DNA from 3 places in the Pseudonocardia sp. Cha107L01 genome. Region 1 is predicted to be linked to each of the others. Evidence: predicted binding sites of a transcription regulator. Region 1 holds the regulator's gene; each other region holds the start of a gene.
The links. Region 1 encodes LexA, which represses DNA repair genes until DNA is damaged. Its sites were predicted from a motif close to CGAACACGTGTTCG; they were not measured.
Positions count from the first base shown of each region.

Region 2: the regulator LexA is predicted to act here: its motif matches at 3,288-3,301, upstream of ACTXG6_RS39215 (intein-containing Rv2578c family radical SAM protein).
Region 3: the regulator LexA is predicted to act here: its motif matches at 3,874-3,887, upstream of ruvC (crossover junction endodeoxyribonuclease RuvC).

Region 1 is NZ_CP199579.1:4,630,038-4,639,759, reverse strand. It holds gene ACTXG6_RS21860 (vitamin B12-dependent ribonucleotide reductase) at 1-2,372, opposite strand, end outside; gene nrdR (transcriptional regulator NrdR) at 2,457-2,909, opposite strand; gene ACTXG6_RS21850 (hypothetical protein) at 3,029-3,757, opposite strand; gene lexA (transcriptional repressor LexA) at 3,960-4,766, shown strand; gene hflX (GTPase HflX) at 4,827-6,308, opposite strand; gene dapF (diaminopimelate epimerase) at 6,366-7,232, opposite strand; gene miaA (tRNA (adenosine(37)-N6)-dimethylallyltransferase MiaA) at 7,249-8,172, opposite strand; gene ACTXG6_RS21825 (hypothetical protein) at 8,169-8,951, opposite strand; gene ACTXG6_RS21820 (DUF349 domain-containing protein) at 9,435-9,722, shown strand, end outside.
Region 2 is NZ_CP199579.1:8,309,554-8,319,275, reverse strand. It holds gene ACTXG6_RS39235 (YibE/F family protein) at 1-573, opposite strand, end outside; gene ACTXG6_RS39230 (serine hydrolase domain-containing protein) at 635-1,852, opposite strand; gene ACTXG6_RS39225 (LysR family substrate-binding domain-containing protein) at 1,916-2,908, opposite strand; gene ACTXG6_RS39220 (hypothetical protein) at 2,905-3,159, opposite strand; gene ACTXG6_RS39215 (intein-containing Rv2578c family radical SAM protein) at 3,311-5,395, shown strand; gene ACTXG6_RS39210 (nucleoside deaminase) at 5,496-5,963, shown strand; gene ACTXG6_RS39205 (purine-cytosine permease family protein) at 6,051-7,436, shown strand; gene ACTXG6_RS39200 (PPOX class F420-dependent oxidoreductase) at 7,466-7,876, shown strand; gene aspS (aspartate--tRNA ligase) at 7,986-9,722, shown strand, end outside.
Region 3 is NZ_CP199579.1:8,329,123-8,338,844, forward strand. It holds gene secD (protein translocase subunit SecD) at 1-712, opposite strand, end outside; gene yajC (preprotein translocase subunit YajC) at 1,034-1,480, opposite strand; gene ruvB (Holliday junction branch migration DNA helicase RuvB) at 1,521-2,567, opposite strand; gene ruvA (Holliday junction branch migration protein RuvA) at 2,605-3,210, opposite strand; gene ruvC (crossover junction endodeoxyribonuclease RuvC) at 3,216-3,836, opposite strand; gene ACTXG6_RS39295 (nucleoside/nucleotide kinase family protein) at 4,531-5,151, opposite strand; gene ACTXG6_RS39300 (PfkB family carbohydrate kinase) at 5,235-6,185, opposite strand; gene ACTXG6_RS39305 (ATP-binding cassette domain-containing protein) at 6,182-6,982, opposite strand; gene ACTXG6_RS39310 (ABC transporter permease) at 7,042-8,025, opposite strand; gene ACTXG6_RS39315 (substrate-binding domain-containing protein) at 8,081-9,100, opposite strand; gene ACTXG6_RS39320 (YebC/PmpR family DNA-binding transcriptional regulator) at 9,346-9,722, opposite strand, start outside.

The DNA of each region.
Region 1 (9,722 bases):
AGCCCGACCGAGATGGACATGGAGAACGCGTCCATCACACCGGCGAGGGTCGAACCCTGCTTGCCGAGCTTGATGAAGATCTCGCCGAGGCCGTCGTCGGGGTAGGAGCCGGCGTGCAGGTAGCCCTCCGCGCCGCCGACGGTGAACGAGACGGTCTGGCTCGGGCGCTTCTTGGGCAGCCGCCGCCGCACCGGCCGCGACTCGACCACCACCGGTGCTTCCTCGACGGCCTTGGCGGGCTTGGCGTTGGACAGCGGCTGACCGACCTTGCAGTTGTCCCGGTAGATCGCCAGCGCCTTGAGGCCGAGCTTCCAGCCCTGCAGGTAGATCTCCTCGACGTCCTCCACGGAGGCCGCCTCCGGCATGTTCACCGTCTTCGAGATCGCGCCGCTGATGAACGGCTGCACGGCGGCCATCATCCGGACGTGGCCCATCGCCGGGATGGACCGCTCGCCCATCGCGCAGTCGAAGACCTCGTAGTGCTCCGGCCGCAGGCTCGGCGCGTCCACCACGTGGCCCTGCTCGGCCACGTACTCGATGATCGCCTCGACCTGCTCGGGCTGGTAGCCCAACGAGGCCAGCGCGCGCGGCACGGTCTGGTTGACGATCTGCATCGAACCGCCGCCGACCAGCTTCTTGAACTTGACCAGCGCCAGGTCCGGCTCGATACCGGTCGTGTCGCAGTCCATCATCAGGCCGATGGTTCCGGTCGGCGCCAGCACGCTGGCCTGCGCGTTCCGCCAGCCGTACTTCTCGCCGACCTTGAGGTTCTGCTGCCAGGCCTTGGTGGCCAGCTTGTGCACGCTCGAGTCGACGTGGTTCAGCGTGCGGATCGAGTCGTTCGCGGCGGCGTGCTTGCGCATCACCCGCTGGTGCGCCTCGGCGTTGCGCGCGTAGCCGTCGTACGCCCCGACGACCCCGGCCAGCTCGGCCGAGCGCCGGTAGGCGGTGCCGGTCATCAGGGAGGTGATCGCGGCGGCCAGCGAGCGGCCACCCTCGGAGTCGTAGGCGTGGCCGGTGGCCATCAGCAGCGCGCCCAGGTTGGCGTAGCCGATACCGAGCTGGCGGAACGCCCGGGTGGTCTCACCGATCGGGTCGGTCGGGAAGTCGGCGAAGCAGATCGAGATGTCCATCGCGGTGATGACCAGCTCGACGGCCTTGGCGAACCGGGCGGCCTCGAACGTGCCGTCCGGGGCCAGGAACTTCATCAGGTTCAGTGACGCCAGGTTGCAGCTGGAGTTGTCCAGGTGCAGGTACTCGCTGCACGGGTTCGACGCGGTGATCCGGCCGGACTCCGGGCAGGTGTGCCAGTCGTTGATGGTGTCGTCGTACTGCAGACCCGGGTCGGCGCAGGCCCAGGCGGCGTGCGCGATGTCGTGGAACAGCCCCCGCGCCGGGACCGTCTCGATGACGTCGCCGGTCATCCGGGCGCGCAGCCCGAACTCCTTGTCGCCCTCCACCCCGCGCATGAACTCGTCGGAGACCCGGACCGAGTTGTTCGCGTTCTGGTACTGCACCGAGGCGATGTCCGAGCCGCCGAGGTCCATGTCGAAGCCGGCGTCGCGCAGGACCCGGATCTTCTCCTCCTCGCGGAGCTTGGTCTGCACGAACTCGCCGATGTCCGGGTGGTCCACGTCCAGCACGACCATCTTGGCCGCCCGCCGGGTGGCGCCGCCGGACTTGATGGTGCCCGCGCTGGCGTCCGCCCCGCGCATGAACGAGACCGGGCCGGAGGCGGTGCCGCCGGAGGACAGCAGCTCCTTGGAGGACCGGATCCGGGACAGGTTCAGCCCGGCGCCGGAGCCGCCCTTGAAGATCAGCCCCTCTTCCCGATACCAGTTCAGGATCGACTCCATGGTGTCGTCCACGGAGAGGATGAAACAGGCGCTGACCTGCTGCGGGGACGAGGTGCCGACGTTGAACCAGACCGGCGAGTTGAAGCTGAACACCTGGTGCAGCAGCATCCAGGTCAGCTCGTGCTCGAAGACCTCGGCGTCGTCGGCGCCGGCGAAGTAGCCGTGCTCGATGCCGGCCGCGACGTAGCTGGAGACGACCCGGTCGATCAGCTGACGCAGGCTGCTCTCGCGCTGCGCGCTACCGACAGCACCGCGGAAGTACTTGCTGGTCACGATGTTGGTCGCGTTCATCGACCAGGAATCGGGGAACTCCACGCCGCGCTGCTCGAAGTTGATCGAGCCGTCCCGCCAGTTCGTCATGACGACGTCGCGGCGCTCCCACTTGACCTCTTCGTAGGGGTGCACGCCGGGCGTGGTGTGGACCCGCTCGACCTTCAACCGTTTGCGCGTCTTGCCGCCGTTCTCCACGATCGGCTGGTCGTTGCCGGGGTCCCGATGTCCCACCACGTCGGTCATGCGTGTTCGTCCCTCTCTAGCGTGCACAGTCTTGGCGTCAGTTGGCTGTCCGGCGGTGCGCGGCGCGGCGGCCGGACGGCTGATCTAGTCGGGTGCGATCTGGCGCAAGTCGGCGATCTCCTTCTCGAAGTCCTCGATAGAGGAGAACGAGCGATAGACGCTTGCGAAGCGCAGATACGCAACTTCATCCAGTTCGCGGAGCGGGCCGAGGATCGCCAACCCCACCTCGTGACTGGGCACCTCAGCGGACCCACCTGCGCGAATAGCCTCTTCGACCCGGTGCGCGAGGTGCTGCAACGCGTCCTCGGTGACCGGCCGGCCCTGACACGCCCGGCGTACCCCGCTGACGACCTTGTCACGCAGGAATGGTTCAGTGACACCACTGCGCTTGACCACGGCCAGCACAGCTTCCTCGACCGTGGTGAACCGGCGCCCACACTCCGGGCAGGACCGCCTGCGGCGGGTGGCCTTGCCTTCGTCGACGTCCCGGGAGTCGATCACCCGGGAGTCCGCGTGTTGACAGAACGGGCAGCGCACCTGCGGACATCCTCCCCCACACGTCCCAGCTCGGCACTAGCCGAACTACAACCATGTAACCACAACATGTGGGGGTTGGCAAAGCCATCTAACCCTATATGGCGCCCTAATGGCGAAACTCACCCGATGGGGCTGACCAGGACCTGCCCGTCGCGCACCGACGGTGAGGCAAGGTCGTTCAATTCGACGATCCGGGCAGCTACCGCGCCCGGATCGGCGGACGGGGCGGCACGCCGAGCGACCTGCCAGATGGACTCGCCGGCGTGTACCTGCACCATCCCGGTGGCCGCCGGGACCCGCGCCGCGCGCACTCCGTCGGCCAGCAGGCCCAGACCCCCGACCACGACCGCGGCGGCCAGCACCACGAGCACGAACTGGGCCACCATCCGACGGGTGGCGTAGCGCGCCTCGAGGGCGAACCCGCCGCGACCGCCCAGGGAGCGCACCGACACCGGCCGTACCGACACCGGCCGCGCCGCGCTGGCCCGACCCGCCGGCGCCCGGCGGACCGCCGCACATGAGCGCGCACGCGCCCGGGCCGGCGCCGCGTGGCGAACCGGACGCCCCGGGCCCGTCGGCTCCGGACCGGGGCCGATCCGGCGGGCCGGGAGCCGCCGCACCGAGCCACCGGCCAGCTTCCCGACCGACACCTCGACCGGCACCCCGGCGGACATCACGCCGGACACCTCTCCGGACGTCGCCCCGGACATCACGGTCAGCACCTCGGTTGTCACCTCGGTCGACACCTCGGTTGTCACCTCGGTCGGCACAGGGCCGGGCAGCGCGACCGGGACCCGACCCGTCGCATCGGCCGACATCACCCGCACCGAGCTCGCACTCCCGCCCATCACGCCTCCTCGACGTAACACCGAATCGCACGCCCGTTCGATCGAACGTGCGTGCGATCTGTGTACCACCGGGGTCCGACAAAACTGGGAAATCGCGGGCGTGTCGTTCGAACATGTGTTTGGACTTGTCCCCCCGCCGGTCTACCGTGCGAGTCGAACAAACTAGCGAACGATGCCGACTGGGCAGGGAGGATCGGCGACCATGGCGCGCGGATCGACGAACGACAGTGGGGCAGCCGGGGCAGCCGGGACAGCCGGAGCGGTCGAGGCAGCAGGAGCGGTCGGCGCCGAGGTCCACACCTTTCCGGACCCACCCGAGGCGGAACCGACCGTGCTGACACCCCGGCAGCGCAAGGTCCTCGAGGTCATCCGGGACTGGGTGGAGCGCTTCGGGTACCCGCCGAGTGTGCGGGAGATCGGCGACGCGGTGGGGTTGACCTCCACCTCGTCGGTGCACCATCAGCTGCGTGCCCTGGAACGCAAGGGCTACCTGCGGCGCGACCCCAACCGCACCCGCGCGGTCGACGTCCGGGGCCCGGACGAGGGCAACCTCGAGGGTGGCGTCACCAATATCGCTGTCCACGACCCCGGAGACGGCCCCGAGGTCACCGAGGAGCTGCGCGCGCTGCGCCCGACGCCGGCGTTCGTACCGGTGGTCGGCCGGATCGCCGCCGGTGGGCCGATCCTCGCCGAGCAGGCCATCTCGGACGTGTTCCCGCTGCCCCGCGAGATCGTCGGGGAGGGCACCCTGTTCCTGCTCACGGTCAGTGGTGACTCGATGGTCGACGCGGCGATCACCGACGGCGACTGGGTGGTGGTCCGCCAGCAGTCGGTGGCCGAGAACGGCGACATCGTGGCCGCGATGATCGATGGTGAGGCCACCGTGAAGACCTTCAAGCGCCGCGACGGACACATCTGGCTGCTCCCCAGCAACCCCGCGTACGAGCCGATCCCGGGCGACGAGGCAACCGTGCTGGGCCGGGTGGTCGCGGTACTGCGCCGGCTGTAGCCCGACCGGGGACCGGCCGCCGCGCGGTGTGGCCGGTCCAGGAGGCGCCGATCGAGCCCGTCAGGCCAGCCGTTCGTGCCCCGACGCGGCGGCCACCTCGGCCCGAGGGCTCGCCTCACCCCGAGGGCCCGTCGCCCCGGCGACCCGGTAGTCGCGCAGTGCCGCCGCCAGGTCTTCCGACACTCGGGCGCGCAGCCAGGTGCCCTCGGCGCGGTGCTCCTCGTCGAGTACCTGACCGTGCTCGTGAATCCGCGCGGCCAGTCCGCCCTCGGTGTACGGGAGCAGCACCTCGAGCTCGTAGTGCGGTCGGGGCAGCCGCTGCGCGATGACCTCACGCAGCCGGTCCATCCCGATCCCGCTGCGCGCGGAGACGAACACCGCGTCCGGCAGCAGGTGCCGGAGCCGGGCGAGCTGCAGCTGGTCGGCGGTGTCCACCTTGTTGATCACCAGCAGCTCCGGCGGCATCGACCCGCCGTGCTGTTCGCCGATCTCGGCGAGTACCTCGCGCACCGCCTTGATCTGCTCCTCGGGCATCGGGTCGCTGCCGTCCACCACGTGCAACAGCACGTCGGCCTGCGCGACCTCCTCGAGGGTGGAGCGGAACGCCTCGACCAGTTGGTGCGGCAGGTGCCGGACGAACCCGACCGTGTCGGTCAGGGTGTATGCCCTGCCGTCCGCGGTCTGGTTCCGCCGGGTGGTCGGGTCCAGCGTGGCGAACAGCGAGTCCTCGACCAGCACACCGGCGCCGGTGATCGCGTTGAGCAGGCTGGACTTGCCCGCGTTGGTGTAGCCGGCGATGGCCACCCCGGGCACCTCGTTGCGGCGCCGGGAGCCGCGCTTGGTATCCCGCACGGTACGCATGCCGGCCAGCTCGCGGCGCAGCTTCGACATCCGGGTGCGGATGCGCCGGCGGTCCAGCTCGATCTTGGTCTCACCGGGGCCACGGCCACCGATGCCGACACCGCCGGCGGCGCGGCCGCCGACCTGCCGGGACAGCGCCTCACCCCAACCGCGCAGCCGCGGCAGCAGGTAGGACAGCTGGGCCAGCTCGACCTGAGCCTTGCCCTCCTTGGAGCGGGCGTGCTGGGCGAAGATGTCCAGGATCAGCGCGGTCCGGTCGATCACCTTGACCTTGAGCTTCTCCTCCAGCTGGCGCAGCTGGCCGGGTGAGAGCTCGCCGTCGCAGATCACCGTGTCGGCGCCGTTGGCGAGCACCGCGTTGCGCAGCTCCTCGACCTTGCCGGAGCCGACGAAGGTGGCCGGGTCCGGCCGTTGGCGGCGCTGCACCAGCCCGTCGAGCACGGCGGAGCCGGCGGTCTCGGCGAGTCGGGCGAGCTCAGCGAGGGACGCGGCGGCCTGCTCGGCGGAGCCCTCGGTCCAGACTCCGACGAGGACGACGCGCTCCAGGCGCAGCTGTCGGTACTCGACCTCGGTGACGTCGGTGAGCTCGGTGGACAGTCCGGCCACCCGCCGCAGCGAGGACCGCTCCTCGAGCTCCAGGTCCCCGGTGGACGGTTCCAGATACACAGTCGGTTGATTCATATACCAACCATCGTCCCACGCTTTGCATCCGATTTCCCGGAGTTGACCCCGCCGGGTTCAGCGGGACAGGGAACGCCACCAGTCCGCGCTGAGCTCGCCGGCCGCGACGAGCACCGCCGGGCCGGTCAGCGTGGCGGCGCCGCCGGTCAGCTCGACCCGCACCCGGCCACCGGGTACCCGCACGGTCAGCACGCCGTCGGACCGGCCGTCGTGGCGCAGCGCGGCGGCGGCCGCGGCCACCGTCCCGGTGCCACAGGAGCGGGTCTCCCCCACCCCTCGCTCGTACACCCGCATGCGGGTCACGCCATCCCGCGCGGGACTGACGAACTCGACGTTCACCCCGGCCGGGAACACCGCCGGGTCGTAACCGGGCGCGTCGCGCAGGTCCAGCTCGTCCAGCGGCACCTCGGTGACACAGGCCAGGTGCGGGTTGCCGACTTCGACCACCAGCCCGGGGAACCGCCGCCCGGCCACCGTGGCGACGCTCCCGCCCAGCAGCCCGACCGCACCCATCGCAACGCCGACGTCCGGCAGGTCGGCCCCGCCCGCAGGCTCGAACCAGACCCGCTTCGGACCGCCGCGGGTAGCCACCACCAGCTCGCCGGCCCCGACCAGCCCGGCCTCGACCAGGTACCGGGCGAACACCCGGACCCCGTTGCCGCACATCTCCGCGATCGAGCCGTCCGCGTTGCGGTAGTCCATGAACCACTCGGCGGCCGGCGGCGCATCCACCCGTTCACCGAGCGCGGCGGTGCGCACCACCCGCAGTACGCCGTCCGCGCCGAGGCCCCGATGCCGGTCGCACAGTGCCCGCACGCGCGCCTCGGTCAGCTCCAGCGCACCATCCGGGTCCGGCAGCAGCACGAAGTCGTTCTCCGTGCCGTGCCCCTTGCGGAACGGGATGCCCGCTTCCGGATCAGCCACCCCACCAGGGTACGGGTCAGTGCCCGGCGAGCACTCCCAAGGCGGCGTCCACCGGGTTGTCCAGGCCGTCCAGCCAGTGAATCCGGGGGTCCCGGCGGAACCAGGACCGCTGCCGGCGCACCAGCCGGCGGGTCGCCCGGGTGGTCTCCGCCTGGGCCCGCTCGAGGTCGCCGTCGCCGTCCAGCGCGGCGAGTACCTGCTGGTAGCCGACGGCGCGGGACGCGGTCCGGCCCTCCCGCAGGCCGCGCTCGGCCAACCCGCGTACCTCGTCGACCAGCCCGGCCTGGAACATCCGGCGGACCCGGTCGCCGATCCGCCAGTCGAGCACGTCGGTCGGCAGTTCCAGCCCGAGCAGCACCGCGCCGTACCTGGGTTCGCCGAGCTCGGGCAGCTGCGCGCTGAACGGCTGGCCGGTGATCTCGATGACCTCCAGCGCGCGGACGATCCGCCGCGCGTTGCCGACCAGCACCGCGGCCGCCGCCGGCGGGTCCAGCTCGGCCAGCCGCCGGTGCAGCACCGCCGGCCCCTCGCTGGCCAGTTCGCCCTCCAGCCGGGCCCGCACCACCGGGTCGGTACCGGGGAACGACATCTCGTCGAGCACCGAGCGCAGGTAGAGCGCCGAGCCGCCGACCAGCACCGGGACCCGCTCCGCGTCGAGCACCCGCTGCACCGTCGCCCTGGCCTCGCGCTGGAAGGCGGCCACCGAGGCGGTCTCGGTGACCTCGAGGACGTCGAGCAGGTGGTGCGGCACACCGCGGCGCTCGTCGAGGCTGAGTTTGGCGGTACCGATGTCCATCCCCCGGTAGAGCTGCATCGCGTCGGCGTTGAGCACCTCGCCGCCGAGCCGCAGCGCCAGCTCCACGCCTAGGTCGGACTTGCCGGTGGCGGTCGGGCCGAGCACCGCGACCAGCCGCACCCGGGATCGCGCCGGTTCGCTCACCGTTGCACCCCCCGTTGACCGCGCCGCCACAGCGCCACGTGATAGGCCACCCCGAACGGGGCGGCCGAGTACAGCAGCTCGCCGCTCCAGGTCCGGTCACTCAGAGCGTCATCCCGAGCGTCACCCCGGGCGTCGCGCTGACCCTCGACCACCCCTGCCAGTACCTGCCAGGGCGCCCGGCCCACCGCGTTCAGCTCGAGGCCCAGCCCGGGGTCCAGCGCGAGCAGCCCGGCCGGGTCGGCAGCGGCCAGCGCGGCCGCCACCGCCTCGTCGAACGGCCCGGCCCGGGTGTCCAGGTAACCGGGCGACTTCTCGCCGTGGGTCGTCGCGCCGTCACCGACCACCAGCAGCGCCACCGGGGAGGCCTCGGCGGCGGCGCGGGCGGCGATCCGGGTGCCGAGGCGGCGGCAGTCCTCGGTGGGCAGGTCCGGCGGCACCAGCTCGGCCGAGACGACGACCCGGGGCGCGGCCTGCCCGCGCAGCCAGCCGGCGATCAGCAGCGGGAGCGGCAGGTCGTCGCGCACCGGCCCGGCGCCCTCCGCCGCGGCGGGCCCAGCCGGCGCCAGGGTCACCGGCACGTCCACTCCGTAGCCGAGGAACGTTCCCCCGACCGGATGATCCATGCTTTGCCGCCCGCCGGGGTCCGCGGCCACCACGATCCACCGGTCCGCGACCGCCGCAAGTCGCGCCGCCACGTCCAGACACGCCGCCCGCATGGGCTCCGACTCCGCCGCGCGACCCACCGTGAGCTGAGGAAGCATCAGCGGCGGCTGGGGCACGACCGCCACCATTTCGACCACAACCGGTCAGCGTAATCGTGCCGTCGGACCGCCTGCCGGGGTCCGCCATGGGGACCGCCGGGACGTCGACTCGTCTCTCTGGGGGTGCCGCTGACTGCTCGGATGCGGTGGAGTTGGTTTCGGTATGCCCTCTGAGCTGTTTCAATCGCGGTCGGGCCCGCGGGTGGGCGTGCCCTAACGTCAGGCTCCGCCTCGTGCGGAGCGCCCGACCGCCACGGCGACCGGGCTGGATCAGGGAGGCCGATAGTGGGGCATCAGGAGAGGACCGGAACGGACGTTGCGGGGCTCGAGCGGTCGGGCACCGAGTCCGAGGAGGCAGCCCAGCCCGATCGGGACACGGCACCGGCCGGTTCGGTGACGCCGGCCCCCCGGACGGAACACGAACCTGGCCCCGCACCTCGCCCGGTCGCACCGGCCCCCCGGCCGGTGCCCGGTCCGGCCGCGCCGCGCGCCGGCGGGCCGATGCCACCGCGACCGGCACCGCCGCCCGGCCCGCGCCCGACACCGGCGGCACCGCCCCGGCCGGCCCCGGCGGCACCCGGCCCGGCCGCGGCCCCCGTGGTGGCTCCGTCGGCACCCCCGGCGACGGCGATCGTGCACCCGGTACCGCAGGCCAGCTCCGATCCGTCCCGCTGGGGCAGGGTCGACGAGGACGGCACGGTCTTCCTGCGTACCTCCGACGGCGAGCGCTCGGTCGGCTGCTGGCAGGCCGGTGAGCCGGTCGAGGGGTTGGCGCACTTCGCCCGCCGG
Region 2 (9,722 bases), 3.7 Mb from region 1:
CAGCGAGGTGCTCCGCTGGAAGTCGGCCACCTGGTAGGACCCGGTGTCGTTCGGGTCGCCGCCGCCGTACTGCAGGACGACCTTGTCGCCGACCCGGTACTTAGGGCTGGTCGGCTCCACCGGGAACACGCTGACGATGCCGTGCCCGGCGGCCGCGCCGTCGGTCATCATCAGGCTCAGCGCCACACAGTCCTGGGGGCCCTGTTTCTGGCCGGGGGCGGCTTGGCTGCAGTCCGCCGGGGTGACCGCCGCGACGTCGGCGTCGACGATCTGCTGGCGCGCGCCCGGTACCGGCGGCACGCCGCTGAACGGGTAGAGCAGCAGCACGCCGACCACACTGGCGATCGCGCACGGCACCAGGAACACCGCGAGCAGGATCCGGACCCGGCGGCTGGCCGGTGCCGCCGGACCGTGCCCGTGGCCATGACCGTATCCGTGGTCGTGCCCGGCGGACGGGTTCTGGCGGGTGACCGGGGCCTGGGGGGCGGTCAGCGCGTCGTCGGGCTCCGTCGTGGGCCACGATCGCGACGGTGCCTCAGTGGCGGGTCGGCGCTCGCGACCGTGGCGTCCCATGCCGGCATCCTCGCAATGCCCGGCTGAGACGCCCCCCGGCCCCCTGCCGAAGGACGCGGTGTCAGTCGGCGATCGCGGCGTAGGCGCAGGTCCAGAAGTCCCGCCGGATCGCCGGCCCGGCGGGCGAGGTGAACGTGCTCTGGGTCAGCAGCACGCCGATCAGCCCCTCGTCCGGGTCGCAGTACCAGGAGGTGCCGACGCCACCGTCCCAGCCGAAGCCGCCGGGCTCCCCCGGCCGCCACTGGTTGATCACGGACAGGCCGAGCCCCCAGCCGCAGTGGTCGAAACCCCACACCTCGGGGGTGGACGCCGCCTTCTGCTCGGTGGAGAGCTGGTCGACGAGCATGGCCCGCACCGTCGGCCGGGACAGCAGCCGCCCGCCCGGGTAGCCGCCGTCGGCGAGCATCATCCGGCCGAACGCAGCCAGGTCCGCCGCCGTGGACACCAGCCCGCCGGCACCGGAGGCGAACGGCGGGGGCTGCCGCCACTGGCTGTCCGCCACCCCGTCCAGCAGCCTGAGCTTGCCGGTCCCCGGGTCGGTGTCGTAGCTGGTGGCGAGGCGGGACAGCTTCCCGGGCGGCACGCTGAACCCGGTGTCCACCATGCCGAGCGGTTCGAAGATGCGCTGCCGCAGCAGCTCCGGCAGCGGTTGGCCGGCGGCCCGCGCGAGGAGGATGCCGAGCACGTCGGCGCCGGTGTTGTACATCCAGCGCTCGCCGGGCTGGTGCATCAGCGGCAGCTCGCCGAGGCGGCGCAGCCACTCGTCGGTTTCCGGGCCCTCGGCGGGTGTGGGCGGCGCGGTACCGCCGAGCTGCCGCTCCGACCAGGCCCGCTGGATCGGGAGGCTGTCCGGCGCCGCCAGGACCACGCCGAACCCCAGCTGGAAGGTGAGCAGGTCCCGCACGGTGATCGGCCGGTTCGCCGGCACCGTGTCGTCGAGCGGGCCGTCGATCCGGCGCAGCACCTGCCGGTCGGCGAGCTCGGGCAACAGCTCGTCGACCGGGTCGTCCAGTCCGAGCACGCAGTCCTCGACGAGCATCATGGCGGCGACCGCGGTGATCGGCTTGGTCACCGAGGCGATCCGGAAGATGGTGTCCGCGCGCATCGGGTCGGCGCGGTCCAGCGCGGTGTGCCCGACCGACTCCAGGTGGGTCTGGCCGCGCCGCTCGAGGTAGTAGACGACGCCGGAGACCGCCTCCCGCTCGACGTGGCCGGCCATCACCCGGTGCAGATGCGCCAGCCGTGCCGGGGACAGGGCGGCGGGTCGAGCTGTGCTCACGGTGACCTCCATGCGGGTAGGTCGGGGCGGGGAGCCGGAACCGGACACGTCATCCCGAGGGAATCAGCCCGCCGGTTCCGGCGGCAGGAAGGCGCCGGTGTCGCGGAGCTCGCGGACGACGTCGACGAGCAGGGGGACCGACGGGTTGGTGGTGTCGCGGCGCCAGATCAGGCTGACGTCGACGTGCGGGCTGGGCTCGGTGAACGGGCGGTACACGACCCCCTCGGTCGGGTTGGCGGCGGCGGCGCTGGGGACCGTGACGCCGATGGCGGAGCCGGCGAGTACCAGCGGGAGCATCCGGTCGAGGTTGGACACGTATTGGTGGACGGTGACGCTCACGCCGCGTGCCGTGAGCTGACTGATGACCCGGTCGTGCAGGTACGGGTTGACCTCGCGGGGCACGACGAGCAGCGGCTGGTGGGACAGGTGCACCGGGTCCACGGCCGGTGCGGCGGCGAGCGGATGCTCGGCCGCGAGCGCGACCACGAGCGGTTCGCGGGAGACCAGCAGGGCGGTGAGATCACCGGTGAGCTCGGGCGTCCAACCGAAGCCGAGGTCGAGGCGCCGGTCGGTGAGTGCCGCCAACTGCTCCGGGGTGGTCATCGGCTGGGGTTGCACCCGGGCGGACGGCGCGCGGCGGCCGAGCCGCGGGACGGCGAGCTGGATGAGCCGGGAGCCCAGGTCCTCGGCGTAGCCGAAGCGGACCTCACCGGCGTGTCCCTGGGCGGCGAGGCGGCCCACCTCCAGCGCGTGCCGGGCGGTGGCCAGCACGCGGCGGGCCTCCGGGAGGAACTCGTCGCCGAGGCGCTGTTCGATGAACGCGATAGCGCGCCGCAGGGTCGTGCTGGTGGCGTCCTGGCGATCCGGTGCGGTGGGGTCGAGGATGGCGGTGTTGGGGAACGTGGTCAGCACGGTCGCGGCCAACAGCCGGGCGGCGTTGCCGGTGATCAGTGGCTGCGCCGCGGCCTCGGAGTTGTCGAGCACGTCGTGCAGGAACGTGACCGTGCGCTGCCACTGCAGCGCGGCCAGGGCGGACCTGGGCTGGAGACTGGTCAACCGGATCGGGCCGGGAACGCGGTCGGGCGAGGCGAGTCCAGCGGCTCCTGCCGCACGCACATGTGGAGGGGCAACCACACGTCGTCGATGGCGAATGAACCGCCGTCGACTCGGGTGTGCCGATGCAGGTATCCGTCCCGCGCGCCGCTGACCCGCAGGCTCGTTCGGTAGACGCGGCTGAGATAGTCGATCGCGCGGTCCGGGTCCGTCGTACTGAACTCGATCCGCCCCACCGCCACCGGTGTCGTCATCGCTGGCCGCTCCTTTGGAAGATCCGGAGCCGCTCCCCCTCCCACGTCGCTTCCAGCGCGGAATTTTCGACCTTAGTCCCGGTGGCCGGCAAAACGAAGGACATGGGCGCACCGGATTGCACCTGATGCGAACATATGTTCGAATAGAGGCATGCGGTGGGGTAACCAGGAGGTCGGGGCGGACGGGGTCGGTTCCGCCGCGGTGCTGCCCGGGATGGGTGGCTATCTGCGTTCGGTCCGCACGCCGGAGTTCGCGGGGATGGTGTTCCACGAGGTGGAGGCCCGCTCGGCGTTGAACAAGGTGCCCGCCGGTGCGATGCCGTTCGGCTGGACGATCAACCCGTACCGGGGCTGCAGCCATGCGTGCACCTACTGCGCGGTCGGTGAGACGCCAGTGCTGCTCGCTGACGGACGTGTCCGCGCGCTCGCCGAACTGCGGGTCGGGGACGAGATCTATGGGACCGAGCGGCGTGGCCCGTACCGCCGGTATGTGCGGACGACCGTCCTCGCTCATTGGGCGACAGTAAAGACGGCCTTTCGAGTCACCCTCGCGGACGGAACAGAGCTTGTCACCAGCGGTGATCACCGCTTTCTCACCGAGCGGGGTTGGAAGCACGTCACCGGTGGGATGTGTGGCGCGGGGAGGCGCCCCTACCTGACCACCGGCAACTCTTTGCTGGGTACCGGCAGATTCGCCGCCGGGCCGACGAAGTCCGAGTCCTACGAACGCGGTTACCTGTTCGGGATGATCCAGGGTGACGGACATGTCGGCAGCTACTCGTATGAGCGGCCCGGGCGTGGGCCCGCCGACGTTCACCGTTTCCGGCTGGCCCTGGTCGACGGAGAGGCGCTCCGGCGGTCCCGCTTCTACCTCGCGGACCACGGGGTGCCGACGGATGAGTTCGCCTTCGCCGCGGCGAAGGGAGCGCGACGCCCTATCAACGCCATTCGCAACCAGTCCAGGCGCGGTGTGGAAACGGTACGCGGCCTGCTCCGGTGGCCTACGGTGCCGGACGAGGACTGGATACGGGGCTTTCTGGCGGGGATCTTCGACGCCGAAGGCAGCTGCTCGCGGGGCATTCTCCGTATCTCCAACGCCGATCCGGACATCATCGGATGGACGGTCGGAGCGCTGAACAGACTCGGTTTCCGCTGGGTCGAGGATGTCGTGAAGGCGAACGGTGTTCGGACCATCCGCCTCCTCGGTGGCCAGGTCGACCGAATGCGGTTCTTCCATGCGGTCGACCCGGCGATCACTCGAAAACGGGACACCGAGGGTGAGGCAATCAAGAACGATGCCAACCTGGGCGTGGTCGGGATCGAGCCGCTAGGACTCACACTGCCGATGTACGACATCACAACAGGCACCGGCGACTTCGTCGCCGACGGCGTGGTCAGCCATAACTGCTTCGCTCGGAACACGCACACCTACCTGGACCTGGACGCGGGGGAGGACTTCAACAGGCAGGTGGTGGTGAAGGTCAACGTGGCCAGGGTGCTGGAGCACGAGCTGCGGTCCCGGCGGTGGGGTCGTGAGCACGTCGCGATGGGCACCAACACCGATCCGTATCAGCGCGCGGAGGGTCGGTACCGGTTGATGCCGGGGGTGATCAGGGCGTTGGCCCGCTCCGGCACACCGTTCTCGGTGCTCACCAAGGGCACCCTGCTCGCCAGGGACCTACCGCTGCTCGCCTCGGTGTCGGCGGACGTGTCGGTGGGGCTGGGTGTGTCGATCGCGCTGGCCGACCGGGAGCTGCAGGCCAGCCTCGAGCCGGGCACACCGTCGCCGGCGGCCCGGTTGGAGCTGGTGCGCCGGTTGACCGACGCCGGGCTGTCCTGCGGGGTGATGGTGGCCCCGGTGCTGCCGCTGCTCACCGACTCGACCGAGGCGCTCGACGAGCTGCTCGGCCAGATCGCCTCGGCCGGCGCCAGCGGAGCCACGGTGCTCGCCCTGCACCTGCGCCCGGGCACCCGGGAGTGGTTCCTGGGTTGGTTGGCCAAGTCGTACCCGGGGCTGCTGGAGCCGTACCGGCGGCTCTACGCCCGGGGTGCCTATGTCGACCGGCGCTACCGGGAGGCGCTGGGCGCCCGGGTGGGGCCACTGCTGCGCCGGCACGGGCTGGCCCGCCCAGGCGCGTCCGGCGGGATGCCGGGCGACGGTGCGGCCAGTTTCCCCTCGGGGGTGATTGGCCCCGGGCCGACGACCGGAGGGGGTGAACAGTTGGCGTTGTTGTAGCCGCAACCACCTGACGGACGGCACGTGATGCTGGCCAAATTTACCCGATCGAAGCACTCCGACCATTGCGTCAGCGGGATCGGTCGCTGAGGGTATGCCCATGGTTCAGCTCAGCGCCACGGACCCGACGACGCTGCTCGCGGTGGCTCTCGAGGAAGCCCGGGCCGGCCTCGCCGAGGGTGGGGTGCCCATCGGGGCCGCCCTGTTCGACCGGTCCGGCCAGCTGCTCGGTCGGGGGCATAACCGCCGTGTGCAGGACGACGACCCCTCGATGCACGCGGAGACGGCGGCGTTCCGCAATGCCGGCCGCCGCCCCGGCTACTCCGACACGATCATGGTCACCACGCTCTCGCCGTGCTGGTACTGCAGCGGGCTGGTCCGCCAGTTCGGCATCGGCGAGGTGATCGTGGGGGAGAACCGCACCTTCTACGGCGGCCAGGACTGGCTGGCTGAGCACGGGGTTCGGGTCACCACGCTGGACGACCCCCGCTGTGTGGGGCTGATGACCGAGTTCATCGCCGCCCGGCCGGACCTGTGGTTCGAGGACATCGGCGAGGAGACATCGTGACGGTGCTGAAGGACTCCCTGCGAGCGAAATTGGCGGCGATCTCCGTTGGCTGACCTGACGACAGACTCTGTGGACTCGACCGGTGCGGTGGCTGGCGAACCCGTCCGGCCCGGTGTCTACGGGGACAAGATCGGCGCCGTCGAGCCCGGCGGGGTGGAGTTCATCCCCACCGGTGACCGGCACGGCCGGCCGCTGCAGCTGCTGTGGACCTGGACCTCGCCGAACCTCGAGTTCGCCACCGTCTTCCTCGGCATCCTCGCGGTCGGGGTGTTCGGCCTCGGTTTCTGGCAGGCGGTGCTGGCCCTGCTGATCGGCAACGTGCTGGGTTCGCTGTCCCACGGCGTGCTCTCCGCGCGCGGGCCGAAGCACGGCGTACCGCAGATGGTGCTCAGCCGGGTGAGCTTCGGCTTCTTCGGCAACGCGCTGCCGGCCGGGCTGAACTCGATCACCGCCGGCGTCGGCTGGTTCGCGGTCAACAGCGTGAGCGGTGCCTTCGCGCTGAGCACGCTGACCAAGATGCCGACGCTCCTCGCGCTGGTGATCGTGGTGCTGGCCCAGGTGCTGGTGGCGTTCTTCGGGCACAACCTGGTGCAGGCGTTCGAGAAGTACGCGCTGATCTTCCTCGGCATCGTGTTCCTGATCACCTCGGTGGTGCTGCTGGCCAAGGCGCACCCGGCGGCCGCCAGCCACCCGGTGCCCGGCGGCTTCCTGCTCACCACCGGCGCGGCGTTCGGCTACGCCGCCGGCTGGAACCCCTACGCTGCGGACTACACCCGCTACCTGCCCGCCACGGTCAGCGCCAAGATGACCGGTATCTGGGCCGGGCTCGGGGTGTTCATCTCCTGCATGGTGCTGGAGATCGTCGGCGCGGCCTCGGTCACCGCCAGCGGGATGTCGGACAACCCGACGAGCACCTTCACCGGCCAGCTCCCCGGCTGGCTGGCCGCCCTGACCCTGCTGGCCATCGTGCTCGGTGCCGTCTCAGCGAACGTGATCAACATCTACTCGGGCACAATGTCCTTCCTCACCCTCGGGATCAACCTGCCGCTGACCTTCCGCCGCGCCCTCGTCGCGGTGGTGTTCGGCATCGTCGGCTTCCTGTTGGCCTGGTCCGGCCTGCAGGACGCGGGCAGCAAGTACGAGAGCTTCCTGCTGGTCATCGCCTACTGGATCGGGCCGTGGCTGGGTGTCATGTTCACCGACCAGTACCTGCGCCGGGGCAAGCCGATCGACCAGCTGCTCTACGCGAAGTGGTACCGGAACTGGGCCGGGCCGGTGGCCATGCTGGTCGGCATCGCGGTGTCGGTACCGCTGTTCTCCAACCAGACCGACTTCACCGGCCTGGTCGCCAAGGCGGTGCCGGGGCTCGGGGACATCGCCTTCCTGGTCGGCTTCGTGCTGGCCGCGGCGGTGTACGCGGTGCTGCGGCCGTGGGCCGCGCGCAACTCCGGCGCCGCCCCGACCGACGCCTGAGGTCCTCGCGCGCGACTAGGGTCTGGAGCATGGATCTCGACGAGGCGCGGAAGTACGTGCGGGACCACCACCACGCGGTGCTGGCCACGCTCAAGTCGGACGGCACGCCGCAGCTGTCCCCGGTGACAGCCGGGGTGGACGCCGCCGGGCACATCCTGGTGAGCAGCCGGGAGACCGCCTACAAGGTGCGCAACCTGCGGCGCGACCCCCGGGTCTGGGTGTGCGTGTTCCCGGACGAGTTCTACGGCCGCTGGGTGCAGCTGGAGGGGCGTTCCGAGGTCGTGTCGCTTCCCGATGCGCTGCCCGGGCTGGAGGACTACTACCGGGACATCTCGGGTGAGCACCCGGACTGGGACGACTACCGGGCCGCCATGGTGGCGGAGCGCCGTGTGCTGGTGCGCATCGAGATGACCAAGGCCGGCCCGGACCGTTCCGGCTGACCCACCTGGCACGTTCCTGCCTGACACGTTCCGACAGCTACCCGGTGTCAAGCGCTGAGGCGAAACCTGCTGGCCGACCCCCGGGGGCGGCCAGCTAACCTCACAAACCGTGATTCGTACCCACCCCGCCGGCGCGCTGCGCGCCGAAAATGCAGGTAACACCGTGACGATGGCCGGCTGGGTCGCCCGCCGCCGCGATCACGGCGGGGTGATCTTCATCGATCTGCGGGACGCCTCCGGGGTGTCGCAGGTGGTGTTCCGCGAGGGCGAGATGGCCGAGCGCGCGCACCGGCTGCGCGCCGAGTTCTGTGTCCAGATCACCGGCGAGGTCTCGACCCGCCCGGCCGGCAACGAGAACCCCGAGCTGCCCACCGGCGCGATCGAGGTCACCGCCACCGAGCTGACCGTGCTCAGCGAGTCGGCCCCGCTGCCGTTCCCGCTGGACGAGCACACCGAGGTCGGCGAGGAGATCCGGCTCAAGTACCGCTACCTGGACCTGCGCCGGTCCGGCCCGGCCGCCGCGATCAAGCTGCGCAGCGAGGCCAACCGGATCGCCCGGAACGTGCTGCACGAGCGCGACTTCGTCGAGGTGGAGACCCCGACGCTGACCCGGTCGACCCCGGAGGGCGCCCGCGACTTCCTGGTGCCGGCCCGGCTGCGGCCCGGCTCCTGGTACGCGCTGCCGCAGAGCCCGCAGCTGTTCAAGCAGCTGCTGATGGTCGCCGGGCTGGAGCGGTACTACCAGATCGCCCGCTGCTACCGGGACGAGGACTTCCGGGCCGACCGCCAGCCCGAGTTCACCCAGCTGGACATCGAGGCCAGCTTCGTCACCCAGGACGACATCATCGAGCTGGGCGAGGAGGTCGTGGCCGCGCTCTGGAAGGAGTTGGCCGGCTACGAGGTCCCGCGCCCGATCGCCAGGCTGACCTACGCCGAGGCGATGGCCCGCTACGGCAGCGACAAGCCCGACCTGCGGTTCGACCTCGAGCTGACCGACCTCACCGACTACTTCGCCAACACCGGCTTCCGGGTGTTCCAGAACCCGTACGTCGGCGCCGTGGTGATGCCCGGTGGCGCGTCGCAGGCCCGCCGCCAGCTGGACGCCTGGCAGGAGTGGGCCAAGCAGCGCGGCGCCCGCGGTCTGGCCTACGTGCTGATCGGCGAGGACGGCACGGTCGACGAGCGCGGCCCGGTGGTGAAGAACCTGTCCGACGCCGAGAAGGACGGGCTGGCCAAGGCCGTCGGCGCCCGGTCGGGGGACTGCATCTTCTTCGCCGCCGGTCACCCGTCCGACGCCCGGGCGTTGCTCGGCGCGGCCCGGGGTGAGATCGCCAAGCGGTGCGGCCTGGTGGACGAGAGCGCCTGGTCGTTCGTCTGGGTGGTGGACGCGCCGATGTTCGAGCGGATCCGCGACGACAATGGCAACGAGCTGGGCTGGACCGCCGTGCACCACCCGTTCACCTCGCCCAACGAGGACTGGATGGACCGCTTCGAGGAGGCGCCCGACCAGGCACTGGCCTACGCCTACGACATCGTCTGCAACGGCAACGAGATCGGCGGCGGGTCGATCCGTATCCACCGCTCGGACGTGCAGGAACGGGTGTTCGCGCTGCTCGGCATGGATGAGGCGGAGCAACGGGAGAAGTTCGGCTTCCTGCTCGACGCGTTCAACTACGGCCCGCCGCCGCACGGCGGCATCGCGATCGGCTGGGACCGCACCTGCATGCTGCTCACCGGTGCCGACTCACTGCGCGAGGTGATCGCGTTCCCGAAGAGCGGCGGCGGCTACGACCCGCTCACCTCGGCACCCGCGCCGATCACCCCCGAGCAGCGCAAGGAGGCCGGC
Region 3 (9,722 bases), 3.7 Mb from region 1:
GCATCGCCCTGGCGAGGGCGATCTCCTTGGCGAGCTCGGGATCGGCGGCCACCGCGTTGTTCAGGCTGGGAGCGGTGTCGCCCGAAGGCGCCGGGGGCGGCGCGGGATTCGGGCTCGGGGTCGGCGGCGGTGCCGGGGCGTGCGGTGCTGGCGCCTGCAGCGCGGCGGCGCCGATGGCGTGCGGTGCGGCCGAGCCCGGGCCGGGTGCCTTGGTGGGCGGCTGGGCGGGCTGCTGGGGGGATGTCTTGCCGGGGGTCGGCGTCGCGTTGCCCGGGCCCGGGGTCACGTTGGCGTTGCCGGATCCGGGAGCAGGCGCGGGCGCCGGGGTTGCGTTGAACGGCCCGGCGAGCACCGTGCGGAACCGCAGCTGCGCGGTCTGGGCCAGGTCCTTGGCGCGTTGGCCCTGGTCACCGGGCACGGTGATGGTCAGGTTGTTGCCATCCTGCACCACCTCGGCGCCACTGACACCGAGCCCGTTCACCCGCTGGTCGATGATCTCGCGGGCCAGCGTGAGCTGTTCCCTGGTCGGCGGCTGACCGGTCGCGGTGCGCGCGGTCAGGGTGACCCGGGTACCGCCCTCGAGGTCGATGCCGAGCTTGGGGTTCGGCTTGCGGTCACCAGTGAGGAACACCAGCGCGTAGAGCACAACGACGATGCCGACGAACGTCGCCACGTACCGCCATGGGCGGATCTGCCCGGCCGGTGGGGCCACTGAACTAACTCCTATGGGATGGCTCGCCCCGATGACACGGGGCGTATGGGGGCTTCACCGATGTTACCGATGCGATCCCTACGCTTTCGCCGGCCCCTCGACGGTCTTTCCCGACGTCACCGTCCGGCGCAGGATTGCACCGCTGAGCGGGTGCTGGTTTACGACACGGTCACCGTTCACGGGATTCGCGGGGATAGCGGGACAGCGAAAGACGGGGCCGTGCGCGGTTTCGCGCATGACCCCGTCCGGTGCGTGCGAATTACTTTCTGACGCCTTGCTCAGGCTTATCCCGACGCCCGGGCAATTCGTCCAGGGTCGTGCTCAGGCGCTGTTGCGTCTCGCGGTGGAGTCGTTCGCCGGCGCCTCGGTGGTGCTGGCGGCGGGGCCGTCGGTCTTGGTCACCTCGGGCGCCGGGGTGGCGGGCGCCGGGATTTCCTCGTGCGCCGGGGCGTCGACGGCCTTCGGCGCATCATCGGCCGGCGTGTCGTCCTCCGAGGCGGGCTCGGTCGGGTTGACCGTCTCGCGGACGGCGGCCCGCACCCAGGTGGTCACCACGCCGGGCGCGATCTCGATGTCGACGGTCTCCTCGTAGCTGCTGTCCACCACGGTGCCGCGCAGTCCGGAGGTCGTCACCACCACGTCGCCCTCGGACAGCGAGCTCTGCAGCTGCTGCATCGCAGCCATGTTCCGCTTCTGCTTCCGGCTGCTGAGCAGGATCGGGATAAACAGCAGGAGGATGATGAGTGGGAACAGCGTAGAGATGTTCATGGTCTCCGTACTTCCGTGAGGGTCATCGGGTCTGCCAACCTCACAACCCGAACAGTACAGGCGGCGGTTCCCCCTGCTCCCCGACCGCGTTGGGCGGCGGTTCGAGGCCCAGGTGCCGCCAGGCTCCGATGGTGGCAACCCGGCCACGCGGGGTGCGCGCCAACATACCGGCCCGCACAAGGAAAGGCTCGCAGACCTCCTCCACCGTAGCGGGTTCTTCGCCCACCGCCACTGCCAGCGTCGATACCCCCACCGGACCACCGCGGAAGGACCGCACCAACGCCGTCAACACCGCTCGGTCCAGCCGGTCGAGGCCGAGCTCGTCCACGTCGTAGACCTTCAGCGCCGCGCGCGCCACCTCCCGGGTGACCGCGCCGTCCGCCCGGACCTCGGCGTAGTCCCGGACCCGGCGCAGCAGCCGGTTCGCGATGCGCGGCGTGCCCCGGGACCGGCCGGCGATCTCCTCGGCGCCGTCCGGGCGCAGATCCACGTCCAGGATGACCGCGGCACGGCGCAGCACCCGGTCCAGCTCGGCCGCCTCGTAGAACTCCATGTGCGCGGTGAAGCCGAACCGGTCGCGCAGCGGCCCGGTCAGCGCCCCTGCCCTGGTCGTCGCGCCGACCAGTGTGAACGGCGCGATGTCCAGCGGGATGCTGGTCGCGCCGGGGCCCTTGCCGACCACCACGTCGACCCGGAAGTCCTCCATGGCCAGGTACAGCATCTCCTCGGCGGGCCGGGCGATGCGGTGGATCTCGTCGATGAACAGCACGTCGCCGGGCATCAGGTTGGACAGCATCGCGGCCAGGTCGCCGGCCCGCTCCAGTGCCGGGCCCGAGGTGATCCGCAGCGCCGCGCCCAGCTCGGTCGCGATGATCATCGCCAGGCTGGTCTTGCCCAGCCCGGGCGGGCCGGACAGCAACACGTGGTCCGGCGGGTCACCGCGCCGGCGGGCGCCCTCCAGCACCAGCTCCAACTGCTCGCGAACCCGGGCCTGGCCGATGAACTCGCTGAGCCGGCGGGGCCGCAGGGTGGCCTCGGTGTCCAGGTCCTCCTGCTCGGCCTCCGCCGACACCACCGGCTCGCTCACGACATCACCTCGCCCAGCTCATTCTCGCGGCCCGCCGTCACCGGGCCTTGCCCAGCCTGCTCAGCGCGGTGCGCAGGGTCGCCGCGGTGTCCACCGAGCCGCCATTCGTGGTTTCGGCCAACACCGCGTCCACCGCCTGCTCGGCCTGCCTGACCGCGAACCCCAGCCCGGTCAGCGCCTCCACCACGTGGTCACGGCCGCTCACCGGGGCGGTGACGCCACCCCCGACCGGCACCCGGGCGACCGCGACGACCTTGTCCCGCAGCTCGAGGACCAGTCGCTCGGCACTCTTCAGCCCGACGCCGGGCACCCGCTTCAGCGCGGCCGTGTCACCGTCGGCCAGTGCCCGGCAGAGCGCGTCCGGCTCGAGCACCGCGAGGATGCTCAGCGCCAGCCTCGGCCCGACCCCGGTGACCGTCTGCAGCAGCCGGAACAACTCGCCCGCCTCGGCGTTGGCGAACCCGTAGAGGGTCAGCGAGTCCTCCCGGACCACCAGCGTGGTGGCCAGTCGGGCCTCCTCACCCCGGCGCAGGGTGGCCAGTGTGCCGGGGGTCGCGTGCACCGCGAGCCCGACACCGCCGACCTCGACCACCGCATGGTCCAACCCGATGGTCAGCACCGGGCCGCGCACCGAAGAGATCACAGCAATCACCGTTCCTTAGAGACGGACCCAGCGGCGGACCCGGCGGCGGACGCAGCGGCGGACGCAGCGGCGGACGCGGCCTGGGCCAGCTTCGCCCGGTGCGCCCGGGCGAGGCGGTCCGAAGTGGCCTTGGCCTCGGCCATCCGGTCCAGCATGGGCCCTCGCCAGCAGTGGCAGATGGCCAGTGCGAGTGCATCCGCCGCATCCGCCGGGCGGGGTGCCTCGGCGAGCCCGAGCAGCCTGGCCACCATGCCGGTGACCTGCTCCTTGTCGGCCCGCCCCGACCCGGTGACCGCGGCCTTGACCTCGCTCGGGGTATGGAACACCACGCGCAGCCCGGCCTGCGCGGCGATCAGCGCGACGACACCGCTGGCCTGCGCGGTACCCATCACGGTGCGCACGTTGGACTGGCTGAACACCCGCTCGACGGCCACCACGTCCGGGCGGTGCTCGCAGATCGACTCCCGCACCGCGTCGGCCAGCATGAGCAGCCGGCGGGACACCTCGGCGTCGGGCGGCGTGCGCACCACGCGGTAGGTCACGCAGCGCACCTGGCGGCCGCCGGTGCCGTCGACCACGCCGATGCCGCACCTGGTCAGCCCCGGGTCGATGCCGAGCACCCGCACCCGCACTGCCCCTCTCGATCACCCCGGAGAACGTCCACGAACACCTGTTCGAGGAGAGGCTACCGGGGGCCTCCGCCCGCACCCCCACCGACGCGCCGGCACCGGCACCGGAGCCGGTCCCACACGGCGGCGCCGGAACCGGTCCCGGCGACGGCACACATCCCATGCCGCGGCACCCACGTTCCAACGTGTGTGGCGTCTGCGCGGGCCGCAGCCGGTCTGTGTCGCCGTGCTCGGCAGCGTGCCAGACCCGTGAGTGGCGAGTTGGGCTATAGCCCAACTCGCCACTCACGGGGTCAGCCGACACGGCACACGGCACACGGGCACACGGGCACACGGCACACGGCACACGGCACACGGCACACGGCACACGGCACACGGCACACGGCGAAGGTAACGCCAGTCCGGTTCTCACGCAGACGAACAAGCGTGGCGTTACGTTGACCTTGACTTCCGCCAACGCAACCGCCTCAGCCAGTTGGCCGCCGCCTCGTAGCCCCATTTGCGTGCTCGCACGGGGCCGCCGCGGCTCGCACAGAGCCTGCGGCGTGGCCCGGTGGGTGTGCGTGTGGCGACAAACGCTGTGTCCCGGCAACGGCACACATCCCCATGCCGCGGCGCATAGGTCCCAACGTGTGGGTGGCGACACGGCGCTGTGTGCCGTCCGCCCGCGGCCGTCCGGCTCGGGCGCGGGCTAGCCGCCGAGGGTGACGACCAGGTCGGCGAGGCCCTTGGTCGCCGTCACCGTCTCGGCGTTGCGCTCGTCGGAGCCCAGCGTCCGCTCCCAGGCCTGCTCCGGCGTCCGGCCGTAGAACTCGTGCCGGGCGGCCAGCCGCTGGCGGCGCAGTTCCTCCGGTACGTCGACGTACCAGATCTCGTCGCACAGGTCCCGGACCGGCCGCCAGGGTCCGTCCGCCAGCAGGTAGTTGCCCTCGGTGAGCACCAGCTGTACGTCCGGGTGGACCGGGACGGCGGACTGGATCGCATCCTCGATCTCGCGGCGGAACTCCGGCGCCCACACCAGCTGCTCGGCCGGGTCGCGCAACCGGCGCAGCAGCGAAACGTAGCCGGCCGCGTCGAAGGTGATCGGCGCGCCCTTGATCTCCACCAGGCCCAGCTCGGTCAGCGCCCGGTGCGCGATGTGGAAACCGTCCATCCCGACCAGCGCTGTGCGCACCCCCCGCCCGGACAGCGCCACCAGCAGCGCCTGGGACAGCGTCGACTTGCCCGCCCCCGGTTCGCCGGTGATGCCCAGCAGGGCACGTCCCCGCGACGCCAGCCCCACCGCCCGCTCCAGCTGCTCCGCCGAGACGATCCCGCCGCTCACCGGGCCGACCTGCTCACCGCTCACCGGGCCGACCTGCTCGCCGCTCACCGGGCCGATCTGCTCGCCGCCGCTCACCGTGCCACCCCTCGCCCGGCCGGGCGCAGCCGCGCCACCACCGCGGCCAACCCCGGATCCTCCAGCCAGGCCCGCGAGCCGAGCCGGGCGCACCGCACCGCCGCCACCTCGGCGGCCAGCCCGGCACACCGGCGCCACTCACCGGGGTACACGGCGAGCGCGGCCACCAACGCTCCGTGGAACGCGTCACCGGCGCCGAGGGTGTCCACCGGTTTCACCACCGGCACCGCCACGCTGCCCCGCTTGCCGTCCATGGTGCTCCACACCACCGGGCGCGGGCCGTCGGTGACCAGCACCGTGGGTACCCCGCGCCGGTGCAGCGCGGTCGCCACACCGAACGGGTCGTCACCGGCGCGGCGCCCACCGGGTGGACACAGGTCGGCCGAGCAGGCGGCCAGGTCGACCCGGGGCAGCACCGGCTCCAGGTCGTCCTTCCAGCTGCCCGCGTCCAGTACGACCGGCACCCTGTCCCGGTTCGCCTCGGCGGCCACCCGGGCGGCCAACGCCGGGTGGTGCCCGTCGAGCAGCACCACGGCAACGTCGTCCAGCAGGCCGGCCAGCGAGTACTGGGCGCCGTCAACACCCCGGTTGCCCAGTGCGCCGGGCGAGACCACGGTGCGCTCCCCGGTGCGGACGTCGACCAGTGCGCTGGCCACCGGTAGGTCCCAGTCCGCCGGTGCCAGGTCGATGACGTCGACGTGGTGGGCGGCCAGGTCGGCGTGCGCCGGGGCAGCGGCCGGGCGGGTGCCCACCGCGCTGAGCAGCCGGGCGGAGCCGAGCAGCCGGGCGGCGGTGACCGCGGCGTTCGCGGCCGGCCCGCCGGCCAGCAGCTCCCCACCCACCGAGCGCTCCTTGCGTCCCCAGTGCGGCGGTCCGGTCACGTGGTGCACCACGTCCAGCGTGGTCAGCCCGACGCAGAGCACGGTGGGTCGGCGGGTCGAGCTCACCCTTCCGACCGGGGCCGGACCACGACCTTCTGATCGACCAGATTGCCGCTCTCGTCCAGCCGGAGCGCCCCGGTCATCAGTGCCACCACCTCGTTCATCTCGTAGTCGTCCGGCTTGACCACGGCGACCCGCTTGCCGAGGCGGTGCACGTGGATCCGGTCCGCGATCTCGAACACGTGCGGCATGTTGTGGCTGATCAGCACCACCGGCAGGCCGTTGTCCCGGATCCGCCGGATCAGGTCCAGCACCATCGCCGACTCCCGCACACCGAGCGCGGCGGTCGGCTCATCCATGATGGCCAGCTTGCGGGCGAACATCGCCGCCCTGGCCACCGCGACCGCCTGGCGCTGGCCACCGGAGAGCGTCTCGACCAGCTGCCCGATGTTCTGCACCGTGGCCACCCCGAGCGCATCCAGCTGGCGCTGTGCCTCCAGCCGCATGCGCTTGTGGTCCAGGGTGCGGAACACGGTGCCCAACAGCCCCTTCTTGCGCTGCTCGCGGCCGAGGAACAGGTTCCCGGCGATGTCCATTGCGGGAGCCACCGCGAGGGTCTGGTAGACCGTCTCGATGCCGGCCTGCCGGGCGTCCAGCGGCGAGTGGAACCGGACCGGCTCGCCGTCCAGCCAGATGGTGCCCTCGTCCGGGATCACCGCACCGCACAGTGCCTTGATCATGGTGGACTTGCCGGCACCGTTGTCGCCGATCACCGCCAGCACCTCGGCGGGGCGCAGGTCGAAGTCGGCCCCGTCGATCGCGGTCACGCTGCCGTACCGCTTGACCAGGCCCTCGGCGCGCAGGACCGCGTCCTCGAGCCGGGGCGGTTCCGCCGGCGTCGCCGTTGCCTCCGCTGACTCGGTCACCGCGACCTCCTCCTGGCCAACTGGTCCAACGCGACCGCGACGATGACCAGCAGACCGGTCGCCACGTCCTGGTAGAGCTCGTCGATGCCGGCCTGGGTGAGTCCGCTGCGCAGCACGGAGACGATCAGCGCGCCGACCAGTGTGCCCAGCACCCCGCCCCGGCCGCCGAACAGGCTGGTACCGCCGATCACCACGGCGGTGATGCTGTCCAGGTTGCCGGTCTGGTAGGCGTTCGGGTCGGCGTTGGGGATCCGGCCGATGGCCTGCCAGGCGGCGAACCCGTAGATCACCCCGGCCAGCAGGTACACGCTGAACAGGGTGCGGTTGACGTGGATACCGGTGAGCCGGGCCGCCTCCGGGTCGTTGCCCAGTGCGTAGACGTGGCGGCCCCACGCGGTGCGGCTCAGCGCGTACCAGGCGAACAGGAACATGGCCAGGCCGAGCAGCATGCCGAGGGTGATCTCGATCTGGCCGAACAGGTAGAAGCGCTGGCCGAGCAGGTTGAGCAGCCCGTTGCTGACCGGGAAGCTCTGGCCGGCCGCGAAGATCCGCGACGAGGCCGCGACCACCGTGAGCATGCCCAGGGTGACGATGAACGGCGGCAGCCGCAGCGACGTGACCAGCACGCCGGAGATGGAGCCGACGGCCGCGCAGAGCAGGATGCCGGCCAGCAGCGCGGTCAGGCCACCGCCGGCACCGGCCAGCTTGGCCATCAGCAGGGTGCCGAACACCATGATCGCGGCGTTCGCCAGGTCGATCCCGGCGGTCAGGATGACCAGCGTCTGGCCCAGGGCCAGGGTGCCGACCACCAGCGACTGCTCGACCACGAGGCTGATGTTGTCCAGGCTGAGGAACGTGTTCGTGACCAGCGAGAACACCACGACGGCCAGCAACAGGGCACAGCTCGGGCCCAGTGCGGGGTAGCGCAGCACCAGCTCGGAGGCGGTGACCCGGCGCCGCGCCCCCACCACAGCCGTCACGTCGCCGCCTCCATGCTCAGAAGATCCTCGTCGCCATCCCCGGCAGCGGGCACGATCAGCCCCAGCAGTTCTGCAAGCCGAACGCGGTGTCCTTGGCTTCCAGGCCGGCCAGCGGCTTGTCGGTGATCAGCTCGGAGCCGGTGTCGTGGAAGCCGGAGGGCTTGGTCCCGTTCTTGGCGAAGTCGACCACCGCGGTGACGCCGTCCTGGGCCATCTTCTTCGGGAACTGCATCACCGTGGCCGCGTACTTGCCGGCCTTGACGTCCTGCACGCCCTGGCAGCCGCCGTCGATCGAACCGATGACGACCTTGCTGGTCAGGCCCTTCGCGGTCAGCGCCGCGTAGGCGCCGCGCGCGGTGGGCTCGTTCAGCGTGTAGACCGAGTTGATGTCGGTGGAGCGCTGCAGCAGGTTCTCGGTCGCCTGCTGGGCCAGGTTCTGGTCACCGTTGGCGTTGGCCCGCCCGACGATCTGCGGGGCGCCGTCGGCCAGTCCCATGCCCTTGAGGAAGCCGTTGTGGCGCTGGGTGTCCACCGCTCCGCCCGGCGTGCCGTCCAGCAGCAGCACCTTCGGCGCGGCGCCGTTCAGTGCGGCCTTGACGTAGGCGCCCTGCTTCTCCCCGGCGCCGAGGTTGTCCGTCGCCCAGGTCGCGTCCACCGCGTCCTTCGGGTCGGTCTCGGTGTCCAGCGCGATGACGGTGATGCCCCGGCTCTTGGCCTGCTGCAGCGCGCCGATGATCCCGCCGGAGTTGCTCGGGGTGATCAGGATGCCCTTGACACCCTGCTGGACGAGGTTCTCGATGGCCGCGACCTGGCCCTCGTTGTCACCGTCGAACTTCCCGGCCAGCGCGATCAGCTGGGCGCCCTGCTGGTCGGCGGCGGCCTTCGCGGCCTCGCGCAGCGTGACGAAGTAGGGGTTGGTGTCGGTCTTGGTGACCAGGCCGACCTTCACCGGGCCCGAGTTGGCGCCGGCCGAACCGCTGTCGCTGGCCCGCTGTGTGCTGCAACCCGCCGCGACGACCGCGACCGCGACCGCCCCTATTGCCACGAACCTGACCGAACCGCTGGAGCGTCGCACCACAATCTCCTCGTCGAGAGCTGAACCGTTCGCCAGCCGCCTCTCGGTCCCGCTTCCCCCTCGAGCCCCGGACGGTGTGCGCAAGATTAGGAGCAGCGATCGAGCGTCGGGAACTACTCGATCAACTGAATTGCGCAAATCTCCACCGTCGCCACCGGTCCGGGGCCGGACCGAAAGCAACACCGGTCCGGTTCCGACCGTGGTCAATCAGGACCGGAGTTACTCTCGGGTCGATCAGAGCGGGTTCACTCGATCTCGGCGAGCACCTCGTCGGTGACGTCGAAGTTGGCGTACACGTTCTGCACGTCGTCGCTGTCCTCGAGCGCGTCGATCAGCTTGAAGACCTTGCGCGCGCCGTCCGCGTCCAGCGGCACCGAGACCGAGGGCAGGAAGGTGAGGTCGGCAGAGTCGTAGTCGATGCCGGCGTCCTGCAGCGCGGTCCGCACCGCCACCATGTCGGTGGCCTCGGAGACGACCTCGTAGCTCTCCCCGATGTCGTTGACCTCCTCGGCGCCGGCGTCCAGCACCGCCAGCAGGACGTCGTCCTCGCCCGCCGAGGAGTCCGACTTGGGCACGATCACGACGCCCTTGCGGGTGAACAGGTAGGCCACCGAGCCCGGGT